2 regions of the Paenibacillus sp. WG02 genome follow, and region 2 is predicted to be linked to the other one. Evidence: predicted binding sites of a transcription regulator. Region 2 holds the regulator's gene; the other holds the start of a gene.
What was found. The regulator CtsR, encoded in region 2, represses protease genes until heat stress. The targets are predictions, from matches to a motif close to ATGGTCAATAAAGGTCAAACA.
Positions count from the first base shown of each region.

Region 1: the regulator CtsR is predicted to act here: its motif matches at 1,955-1,975, upstream of clpP (ATP-dependent Clp endopeptidase proteolytic subunit ClpP).

Region 1 is NZ_AP036016.1:301,675-305,091, reverse strand. It holds gene gap (type I glyceraldehyde-3-phosphate dehydrogenase) at 1-340, opposite strand, end outside; gene ACBP55_RS01410 (sugar-binding transcriptional regulator) at 428-1,450, opposite strand; tRNA gene ACBP55_RS01405 (tRNA-Arg) at 1,756-1,827, shown strand; gene clpP (ATP-dependent Clp endopeptidase proteolytic subunit ClpP) at 2,113-2,694, shown strand.
Region 2 is NZ_AP036016.1:8,047,230-8,050,646, forward strand. It holds gene ACBP55_RS36455 (protein arginine kinase) at 1-806, opposite strand, end outside; gene ACBP55_RS36460 (UvrB/UvrC motif-containing protein) at 872-1,384, opposite strand; gene ACBP55_RS36465 (CtsR family transcriptional regulator) at 1,398-1,859, opposite strand; rRNA gene rrf (5S ribosomal RNA) at 2,407-2,523, opposite strand; rRNA gene ACBP55_RS36475 (23S ribosomal RNA) at 2,655-3,417, opposite strand, start outside.

The sequences.
Region 1 (3,417 bases), 710 kb from region 2:
CTCCGCCTTTCAAGTGAAGGGCTGCTTTTTCTTTAGCTGTGAAAATACCAGTAGATTCGATAACGATTTCTGCGCCTACAGATGCCCAAGGCAGGTTCCCAGGGTCACGCTCAGCAAAAACTTTGATGGAACGACCGTTAACGATCAATTCACCTTCACCAGCTTCAACTGTAGCGTCTAGTTTACCGTGAGTTGTGTCATATTTGAGCAAATGAGCCAATGTTTTTACGTCTGTCAAATCGTTAACTGCTACGATCTGTACTTCTGAATTGTTCAAAGCTGCGCGAAACACGTTACGACCAATACGTCCGAAACCGTTAATACCTACTTTTGTTGTCATAGCCAATTCCTCCTAAGATTAAAAAAATAATTATATATTTCAAAACGCAGCTGATGAAGGCATACGTTATGATGTCTTTCGTTTTCGTTAAACATGCTTCATAATTTCCAAAGCTGCTGCTTCATCTGTCACAAGAACATCTTCTTGTCCGTGACGAAGTACGGAAGCGATCGCTTCCCCTTTGCTCTTCCCGCCGGCTACACCAATGACGACTTCAATGCGCTGCAGATCCTCCAGACGAAGTCCTACGGTCGGCATCTTGTGAACCACATTTCCTTGGCGGTCAAAATAGTACCCTAACGCCTCTGCGAGAGCACCCTCGGCTTCCAAACTGCGTGTCGTCTCGGCGTCGACCTTACGTCTGCGCGCCATGACCATAGCATCCCCGATACCGTGTACAACGATGCGACAACTGCGAACAGCGTCAACAACTTCTTGAATTTGCGGATCTTGGATCAGCGATTGGTACGCTTCCTCCCCGAGATGATCCGGTACATGCAGCAATCGGTATTTACCGCCTGTTTTCTTGGCCATAATAGAAGCAATGGTGTTCGCCTGCATATCCACACTTTCACCAAGTCCACCGCGAGCAGGCACGAACCAGCTGCCTTTCATCGATGAGGATATCGCCAGGTTATTGGCAATCTGCGCCATCGTAGAACCACCGGTTACAGCGATGATATCATCCTTGGACACATACTTGCGGAGAACTGCTGCACCTGCACGCCCTAGCTCCTTCTTCGTAAATACCGAAGTGTCGGAGTCTCCTGGGACGACAATCACTTGCGAGATGCCGTATGACTTAGCAATGCTTTCCTCCAAGTCCGTTAATCCAAAAGCCATCTTAATGATGGGCTGCATGTCCTCAAGCAATTGACGACCCGATTCACTAATCTTCATCCCTGTTGCATCCGATTCGAGAAGTCCAAGCTCCTTAAGGAAATCAACTTCCCCGCGCAGCACGCGTTCAGTCATATCGAGCGAAGAAGCTAACGTTCTACGTCCGACAACACCGGAGACTAAGATGTGATGTAGAATCGAGTACCGCTTCTTCATGATGTCCATGAGATCCGGCAAGAGCTGTTTCTGAATGTCAAGAATTTCTCTCATATGACGACTTTTAACGCTCCTGATCCGTTGATGGACGTTTTATGTCCCGGGTATACATTTTGCGTCCCACCCGGGCGAAAAAAAAGTTCCTTACTCAATTCCCAAATCAGAAAGATGAATTCACTGAAAATTGTTATGCTTGAATTCTTTCTGATAGCTTACTTTTTCATTATAACCAATTCTCTTTCCAGATTCAACATTTGTTCAAACATTTTTCACCAATATGGGCTGAAAGGGCTTACTGTCTTGCTTTTTCCGGGCGGCTGACATATAATAACCCTTGCTTCACTTTTTTAACTTTTTATGCGCCCGTGGTCCAATGGATATGACGTAGGCCTCCGAAGCCTGAGATAAAGGTTCGATTCCTTTCGGGCGCGTTCCTAAGAATTGCAGCAGAATCAACTTCAAATCAACACTTGATCAACAACAAATCATCAACAGATCGACAACAAATTGACACTAGAATGGCCAAAATCAGCATCCTTGCTGATTTTTTTTGATCTTAGTTTGACCTTTCTTGACCTTCAGAGGTTTTTTCGTTATCATACTTGTAGATACTGTAAACAGTATGTACAAAAGAGATCAATTTCATTATCCAATGATGAGATTGACTCCACGCATCAATATTTTAAACCAGTACCCACCCCAAGGAGGTCATTCTCATGAGTTTTATTCCTATGGTCGTCGAACAGGACGCGCGCGGTGAAAGAGGGTATGACATCTACTCTCGCTTACTGAAGGACCGCATTATTTTCTTAGGCACGGGTGTCAACGATGTTGTGGCTAACTCCATCATTGCTCAGCTACTTTTCTTGGCCGCACAAGATCCTGATAAAGATATCTCGCTTTACATCAACAGCCCTGGCGGTTCCATTACAGCCGGTATGGCCATCTTTGACACGATGCAGTTCATTAAGCCAGACGTATCCACGATCTGCGTTGGTATGGCTGCTTCTATGGGCGCATTCCTGCTCACAGCTGGCGCCAAAGGCAAACGTTACGCTTTGCCTAACAGTGAAGTCATGATTCACCAACCACTGGGTGGCGCTGAAGGTCAAGCTTCAGACATCGAAATCCGCGCTAAGCGTATTTTGAAAATGAGAGACAACCTGAACAAAATCCTAGCCGAGCGTACAGGCCAAACTTTTGAGCGCATCGAAAAGGATACAGACCGCGATAATTTCATGAGCGCTGCGGAAGCGGCCGAATACGGACTCATCGATAAAGTCATCGAGCGCGTCTAATTTGTAACATAAGAACCAGCCTGCAATGACTGCTCATACGAGCGGCCGTGCGGCTGGTTTTTTATTGGCTAATCAAAGTGCTACTTTCTCAATTTCCCCTTCACTTAACAATGAAAAACATCCTCTCCACCCACATCGCATGCGAACCAACCCTGATCCTGCTTACTTAAGAATGTTCTTCATCGTTAAAGTGCTACTTTCTCACTTCCCCCTCCACTTAACGATGAAAAACATCCTCTCAGCTCACTTCACATGCGAACAAACCCCGATCCTGCTTACTTAAGCATGTTTTTCATCGTTAAAGTGCTACTTTCTCACTTTCCCCTCCACTTAACAATGAAAAACACCCTCTCAGCTCACAACACATGCGAATCAACCCTGATCCTGCTTACTTAAGCATGTTTTTCATCGTTAAAGTGCTACTTTCTCACTTTCCCCTCCACTTAACAATGATTAACATCCTCTCAGCTCACTTCACATGCGAATCAACCCAGATTCCGCTTACTTAAGCATGTTCTTCATCGTTAAAGTGCTACTTTCTCACTTCCCCCTCCACTTAACGATGAAAAACATCCTCTCAGCCCATTTCACAATGCGAATCAGTCGATTTCCGAGCTTATTCCCCATCTCTCACCGCCGCCACAAGTTCGCAAAAAAAAGAGCCTCCTGAGACCCCAGTGTTATGCTGAATGCATCACTTGGATCTCAAAGGCTCTTATCTTT
Region 2 (3,417 bases):
ATTCCCGCATATGACAAAATACCTAATGAACGGTTCACACGATCTATTATCCGCATTCGGGACTCTTGAATCAGCTTATGTCTCGCAGCACGTTCATGCTCTATAATTTGCCGTGCTACACTGTGTAAATTATCAATAATCTCATCTTCGGATTGGCCAAGCGTAATTTGATTCGATATTTGAAACAGATTTCCTAAAGCTTCGCTGCCTTCCCCGTATAATCCTCTAACTGTCAACCCAACTTGCGTAACAGCTGATAAAATCCGATTAATTTGTTGGCTTAGCACTAGCGCCGGTAAATGCATCATCACCGAAGCGCGGATCCCGGTACCGACATTCGTAGGGCAGCTTGTTAAGTAGCCCCTTTTTTCGTCATACCCATAATCCAGCTGTGTTTCAAAAATATCATCGATTTGGTTCGCCAAATCCCATACTTCTTTAATCTGAAAACCGGGACATAAACATTGTATGCGAAGATGATCCTCTTCGTTGATCATAATACTGATGGATTCATTTTCGCTTAAAATAACGGCGCCATTCCTGGACTCGTTAGCTAAATTAGGACTAATTAAATGCTTTTCTACTAGAACCATTCGTTCAAGCTCATTGAGATCGGATAACGGAATGAGCGAAAAATTGCTTATCGTCTCCAACTCATCATTTTCAAGCACACCGGACAAATGATCCAGCACTTCTTGTGATTGTTGATTTGTCGCTAGCATGGGATAAGGGTAGTCCCTAAGGTTGCGAGCAATGCGGATCCGACTACTGATGACGATATCCGACTCAGGCCCTTCGCCCTTCATCCATTCGCTTAATGCATCTGCTGTAAACCGCTGTGATGTCACTGGATTCACACCTCCTTACAAACTCACATACCCGCAATTTTCTTCTCAATTTCACGAATTTGATCACGAATCTTTGCAGCCTGTTCGAACTCTTCTTGTTCGATACAGGTCATCATATCCTTCTTGAGCGTATCAATTTCCCGTTTACATTGGATGATGCCACCACTTCGCTTAGGCACTTTCCCAACGTGAACGATATTTCCATGCACTCTTTTGAAGAGAGGATCTAACTTTTCTGAAAAGCTTTGATAGCAAGATCCGCAACCAAAACGTCCTAATTTACTAAACTGAGAATACGTAAGGCCACAGTTCTCACAACGGATCGCCTGAGACTTTGCAGCGGATAGCGATGATGGTTCGAAATCAAGTAATCCTGATAACAGATTGTGAATCGAAAATCCGTTGGATGTTCCTGGAATCATTTCGCCCTTTTCACGAGCGCAATTCTCACAAATGTGGAACTCGTTCTTGTCTCCATTCACAATCTTTGTAAAATGAAGAGTCGCCGGTCGTTTCCCGCATTCCTGACAAATCATTTCATATGCCTCCTCATCTGCTAAGCAAGGATATCAGCATTGCTTTAAGAATCTTAGCCCGAATTTCATCGCGCAGCGGGAGCTTGAAGGTCAACACATCTCTCGAAATTGCGGCCCGAATCAGGTTAGCTTCTCGTGTTGAAATATAATGGCCTTCCTGCAGTTGGTATACGAGTCCTTCTGAAGTGACTTGATCAATGTGCGTATGAATCGTGCGAAAAATGTGGTCTAAAATGGACCCGTGACTCTTGAGCTCGATTTTTTGGATACGTATGTATCCACCACCGCCGCGCTTGCTTTCCACAATGTAACCTTTTTCCAAGGTAAACCTTGTACTGATCACATAATTAATTTGGGAAGGCACACATTGGAACTGATCAGCTAGATCATTGCGTTGAATCTCAATGGCCCCTTCGGAACTCTGCTGCAAGACATGTTTTAAATACTGCTCAATAATTTCTGATACGTTGCGCATCAATTCGTCCTCCCAGATTGCCAGAAGTAAATTGACTTTGACTTTCTTTGACCTTAACTAGATTATAATCATTTCCTTTCTTTTTGACAAGTACTGCTCTTAAAATCCAATCCTTAATGATCCGATATCCAAAAGTGAACCTTACTATTGTTGACCTTACCTACAGTTTTATTCGAAATAAAAACAAAAAAGCCTTCTTGAGATTTCTCTCAAAAAGGCTCTTCATGAGGGGCAGGAGCAAATGATCGGGTATATTCTGACGCGTGCGGATTTTACTTAGTACCATGCATCTACTCGAATGGGCATTTTCAATTAACAGGAAAGCCTCCTGCTAATTTGGAGTGCGATAGGGAGAAATGTGTGGTTAACGGGAAAAGCTCCATGTAATTTGGCGTTTTCTTAGACTTTCGGCGAAATAAGCATAATTAGCTGAAGGTTTTCCTGTTAGTGTTAACTTGTCTGCGGAAATGGCGTATTTAACGGGAGGTTCTCCCGTTAAACAGCAAAAAACCTTATGAGGAATTCTCCTCATAAGGTTCTTCAGTGTGCTTGGCAACGTTCTACTCTCCCAGAACCCTGCGGTTCAAGTACCATCGACGCTGGAGGGCTTAACGGTCGTGTTCGAGATGGGAACGCGTGGGTCCCCTCCGCCATCATCACCAAACAGTCAAAGCGTGGTTTGCGCCTTGAAAACTAGATACGAAACTTGCGTAAAGGTTTGAATTGCTTAGGTTTTCTGGGCCCCAATCAAGTATTCGGAATTCACTACAAAGCTTATCTTCACTTGGTTGGGAATTGGTTAAGCCCTCGACCGATTAGTATTCGTCAGCTGCATGCATTGCTGCACTTCCACCTCGAACCTATCAACCTCGTCGTCTACAAGGGGTCTTACATACTGGGAAATCTCATCTTGAGGGGGGCTTCGCGCTTAGATGCTTTCAGCGCTTATCCCCTCCGTACATAGCTACCCAGCGATGCCTCTGGCGAGACAACTGGTACACCAGCGGTACGTCCATCCCGGTCCTCTCGTACTAAGGACAGCTCCTCTCAAATTTCCTACGCCCGCGACAGATAGGGACCGAACTGTCTCACGACGTTCTGAACCCAGCTCGCGTACCGCTTTAATGGGCGAACAGCCCAACCCTTGGGACCTACTTCAGCCCCAGGATGCGATGAGCCGACATCGAGGTGCCAAACCTCCCCGTCGATGTGGACTCTTGGGGGAGATAAGCCTGTTATCCCCAGGGTAGCTTTTATCCGTTGAGCGATGGCCCTTCCATTCGGTACCACCGGATCACTAAGTCCGACTTTCGTCCCTGCTCGACTTGTAGGTCTCGCAGTCAAGCTCCCTTATGCCTTTGCACTCTGCGAATGATTTCCAACCATTCTGAGGGAACCTTTAAACGCCTCCGTTACATTTTAGGAGGCGACCGCCCCAGTCAAACTGCCCACCTGACACTGTCCCCATACCGGATTACGGTACCAGGTTAGAACTCCGATACGATCAGGGTGGTATCCCAACGGCGCCTCCACCCAAGCTGGCGCTCAGGCTTCAAAG